DNA from 2 places in the Burkholderia sp. 10_S31 genome. Region 1 is predicted to be linked to the other one. Evidence: riboswitches for the same ligand, from Rfam matches in the RefSeq annotation. Region 1 holds a riboswitch; the other holds the start of a gene.
What was found. A riboswitch is a leader RNA that binds a small molecule or an ion and turns the genes downstream of it on or off. The one in region 1 is predicted to bind cobalamin.
Positions count from the first base shown of each region.

Region 2: linked by a shared signal. The riboswitch ahead of cobG (precorrin-3B synthase) and the one ahead of AC1Z3W_RS14665 (CbtB domain-containing protein) in region 1 are both predicted to bind cobalamin.

Region 1 covers NZ_JBXOWK010000001.1:3,271,778-3,273,963, reverse strand. Annotated here, with positions in the region: gene AC1Z3W_RS14670 (histidine phosphatase family protein) at 1-544, opposite strand, end outside; cobalamin riboswitch at 589-724, shown strand; gene AC1Z3W_RS14665 (CbtB domain-containing protein) at 764-973, shown strand; gene AC1Z3W_RS14660 (CbtA family protein) at 987-1,709, shown strand; gene AC1Z3W_RS14655 (LysR family transcriptional regulator) at 1,732-2,186, opposite strand, start outside.
Region 2 covers NZ_JBXOWK010000003.1:1,579,100-1,581,285, reverse strand. Annotated here, with positions in the region: gene AC1Z3W_RS27365 (bifunctional cobalt-precorrin-7 (C(5))-methyltransferase/cobalt-precorrin-6B (C(15))-methyltransferase) at 1-325, opposite strand, end outside; cobalamin riboswitch at 530-720, shown strand; gene cobG (precorrin-3B synthase) at 827-2,186, shown strand, end outside; gene AC1Z3W_RS27355 (precorrin-8X methylmutase) at 2,184-2,186, shown strand, end outside.

The DNA of each region.
Region 1 (2,186 bases):
AGCCATCTCGCGATGCGGTGAATACCGAGCACGACAGCGGCGCGACTTCGATGCGGATCGCAGCCTTTGCACCTATCCGACGCACGTGCGCGATGGCAGCCCGAACGATCGCCGCATGCGTGATCGCGACGATATCGCGATCGCGCGGCAGCGCGTTCAACCATGCGTCGACGCGGCGTGCGACGTTCTCGAACGATTCGCCGCCGTGCGGCGACGCGGACGGATCGTCGATCCAGGCGCCGAGCTCGTCGGGGATATCGCGCGCGAGGTCGTGCAGCCGCTTGCCGCGCCAGTTGGCGTAGTCGACATCGCGCAGCGCATCGTCGATGCCGGCGCGCAGCCCGAGCGCATCGGCGGTTTGCTGCGCACAGCGTGCGGGGCTGCACAGCACGATCGCGTCGCGGCTGCCGGCGAACCGCTCGCGTAGCGCGGCAGCATCGGCGAGCCCGCGGGCATCGAGCGCATCGTCAGCGGGAAACGCGCCGGCGCGCATCGCACGGGTCGACGCATGCGCGATCAGGCACAGCGAGGCAGGCTGGGTCATGTCGATGTCCGGAAGGTTTTGCATGGCCGCGCCCGTCGTGCACGGGCCTTCAACGCGCGAACGTTCGCGCGTACAATTCGCACGATACGAAAGGCGGAAGCCGGTGCAAGCCCGGCGCGGTCGCGCCACTGTAACCGGGGATCCTCGATCCCGGAAGCCAGACCTGCCTGCGTATTCCATCCAACATTTGTCGGGGCGCGATTCCCCTGAGGTGCATCCATGAGCGAAGCAGTGCTGAAGCCGGTCGTCGTGCCGGCGCCCATTCCCGTCCGCGAACTGTTGCCGTGGGCCATCTTCGTCGGCCTGATCCTGCTGCTCGCGCTGTATTTCGTCGGCGCGGAACAGGGCGCGACGTCGCTCGTACCGGGCATGTACGTGCACGAGTTCGTCCACGACGGTCGCCATCTGCTCGGCTTTCCCTGCCACTGACGCGGAGTACACGATGGTCGGAAAGCTGCTCATGCGCGGGATGCTCGCAGGCATCGCCGCGGGCCTCCTCACGTTCGGTTTCGCCAGAATCGTCGGCGAACCGCAGGTCGATCAGGCAATCTCCTTCGAAGAAAAGACCGACGCCGCCAAGGGCGAAGCGCCGGAGCCCGAACTGGTCAGCCGTCACACGCAGGCCGGCGTTGGCCTGCTGACCGGCGTCGTGACCTACGGCGCGGCATTCGGCGGACTGTTCTCGCTGGTCTTTGCGTATGCCTACGGACGAGGCAGCCGCCTCCCGGCGCGGCCGCTCGCCGCATGGCTCGCGCTGGCGGCGTTCGTCGCGCTCGTGATCGTGCCGAACCTCAAGTACCCGGCCAATCCGCCGTCGGTCGGCGACCCCGACACGATCGGCTATCGCACGGGGCTGTTCTTCCTGATGATCGCGATCTCGGTCGCGACGATGGTGTTCTCGGTCAGCGTGCGCCGCCATCTGCTGGCGAAACTCGGGCAGTGGAACGCGTCGATCGTCGCCGGGCTCGTGTTTGTCGCGATCATCGCGGCCGTGCAGATCGGGCTGCCGTCGGTCAGCGAGTTGCCGGCCGATTTCCCGGCGGCCTTGCTGTGGAAGTTCCGCGTCGCCGCGATCGGCATGCAGGCGCTCATGTGGACGACGATCGGCCTGCTGTTCGGTGCATGGGTCGAACGCGGTGAACGCACCGGCATGCGCGCCGCCTGACGCACGTTGCACCGGGGCGCGCCTAGCGCAGCATGCGCGGCGCGCTCCACGTCGATTCGCGCGCTAGCGCGACGAATGCGGCCAGATAGTCGATCGATGCATCCGCTTCGCGGATACCGAGAAAGATCTGCTTCGCGATGCCCTTCTTCCCCAGCCTGACCGGCACGACCGGCATCCGGTCCGCATATTCGTCGGCAAGCCATCTCGGCAGCGCGGCCACGCCGCGCCCGCTCGCGACCATCTGCAGCATGATGTCAGTCGTCTCGATCGACTTGTGGCGCCGCGGCACGATGCCGGCCGGCGTCAGGAACTGGTTGTAGATGTCGAGCCGGTCGGTCTCGACCGGGTAGGTGATCAGGACTTCGTCGGTCAGCTGCTCGGGCGTCACGTAGTCGGCGTTGGCGAACCGGTGCGCGTCCGCGACGACCAGCACCTGCTCGTAATCGAACACGGGATCGAAGCGCAGCCCCGGCTTGT
Region 2 (2,186 bases), on a different contig from region 1:
CCGCCAGCGACAGCGACGACGGGGCGGGTAGCACGCGCCATTCGTCGGGGGAGAGTTCGCGCGCGAGCGTGGCGCCCACGCCGAACAGCATCGGGTCGCCGCTGGCGAGCACGCAGACGGGCGTGCCGCGCCGCGCGAGCAGGCCCGACAGGTCGAACGGCGACGGCCACGCTTCGCGTGCGGCCGGCAGCCGCGCGGGCAGCATGTCGAGGTGCCGCTTCGCGCCGACGACCCGCGTCGCCTCGAGCAGCGCGCGCCGCGCGCTGCGTCCGAGCCCCGCGTAGCCGTCGTCGCCGATGCCCACTACCGTCAGCCACGCCGTCATGCACCCTTCCCCATCGTCCGATTTCATCGAGTCGCCGCACGGCGGCCGAGAAGGCGCCGGCGCGGCCGTCCGCGTTGCGAAAGTCGGCATGGTACCGTGTTCCACCGCGCGTTTCATCTGCTGACCCGCCGGCGCCGGGCCGCGTTTCGCTGCGATCGCGGCACGCGCCCGGCGGTCGCGAAGCGACCGTGAAATCGGGTATCCTACGGCCGTTCGTTCGCCGGTGCCCTTCGGGGCCGAAGAGGGAACACAGGGCGCGCCTCGCGCCGCTGTGGCTGCCCCCGCAACTGTAGACAGCGAGCCGATCTCCCCCTCATGCCACTGGTTTCACCGGGAAGGCCGGGAGCCGGCGCCGACCTGTCAGCCAGGAGACCTGCCGGCCTGAAAGTGCGTGCGTGCCAGTCGGCGTCGGGCGGGGTGTACCGATGCGTTGGCCGCGGCGCGACACTGTCCCGGTATCCCGTGAGTTCCGCCCCCGTTTCGATTCCTGCGTCACCCGTCGTGCGCCCGTCGGCTTGCCCGGGGCTCGTGCGCGTCGTCGCGGCCGCCGACGGCGGACTGTGCCGGATCAAGCTGCCGGGCGGCCGGCTCGAGGCCCGCCAGGCGCGCGCGATCGCCGCCGCCGCGCGCGTGTACGGCTCCGGCACGATCGACGCAACCAATCGCGCGAATCTCCAGCTGCGCGGCATTCGCGACGGCGCGGCCGACGCGCTGACGCGTGCGTTGCTCGACGCGGGTCTCGGCCCACCCGTCGATGCAACTGCGGACGCCACCGCCGATACGGCCGCGCTCGCCGCGAGCGACGACGTCCGCAATGTGATGCTCAGCCCGCTCGCCGGGCTCGATCCCGCCGCGCTGCTCGACAGCCGCGCACTCGCGCTTCCGTTGCTCGACATGCTGACGCACGCGCCGCGCCGCGGCGAGCTGTCGCCGAAATTCTCGATCCAGCTCGACGGCGGCGAATCGGTCGCGGCGCTCGATCATCCGCACGACATCTGGCTCGCCGCGCGGCGCCGCGGCGACGGCGCGGTCCGCATCGCCGCGGGCCTGGCCGGCTGTCCGCCGGTCTCGTCCGACGATTCGCCCGCGTCGTTCGACGTGGCGCCGGACCAGGCCGTCGCGCTCGTGCGTGCGTTGCTGCTCGCGTTCCTCGATCTTGCGCCGGCCGACGTCACGCGGATGCGCGCATGGCTCGCGACCGGCGGCGAACGCGCGTTGCGCGCGCGCGCGCAGCACTACGTACCCTTCCCGCTCGAGGCCGATCCGGCACTGGCCGGCTGGCGGCGCAAGCCGGCGGATGCCGCGTTGCGTTTCGGCGCGCGGCCGTCGCTCGACGCGGCGTACTGCAGCGTCGGCGCGCAGTGCGTGCTCGGCCGGCTCGACGCGACGCAACTGGAGCGACTCGCGGCACTGACCGAAGCCGAAGGCGACGGCACGCTGTCGATGACCCCGTGGCAAGGCGTGTTCGTGCATGGCATACGGCATGAGCGCGCGCCGGCCGTGCTCGATGCGCTCGCGTCGCTCGGCCTGGTATGCACGGCATCCGACCCGCTGGCGGCGCTGGTTGCCTGCACCGGCAGCGCGGGCTGCGCGAAGTCGCGCGCCGATACGAAACACGATGCGCTCGCGCTGGCCGCGCGCGTCGGCCATCCGGTCGACGTGCACCTGACCGGCTGCGAGCGCCACTGCGCGCTGCCGCACCCCGCGACGCACACGCTCGTCGCGGTCGCGCCCGCACGCTACGACCTTTACCGGCGCGACGCCGCCGCGGGCCTCGGCGCCCCGCTCGCGCGCCATCTGACGATTGACCAGGCCGCGGCCCGACTGACGGGCGCGCGGCACAGCCAGGACACCACCGATG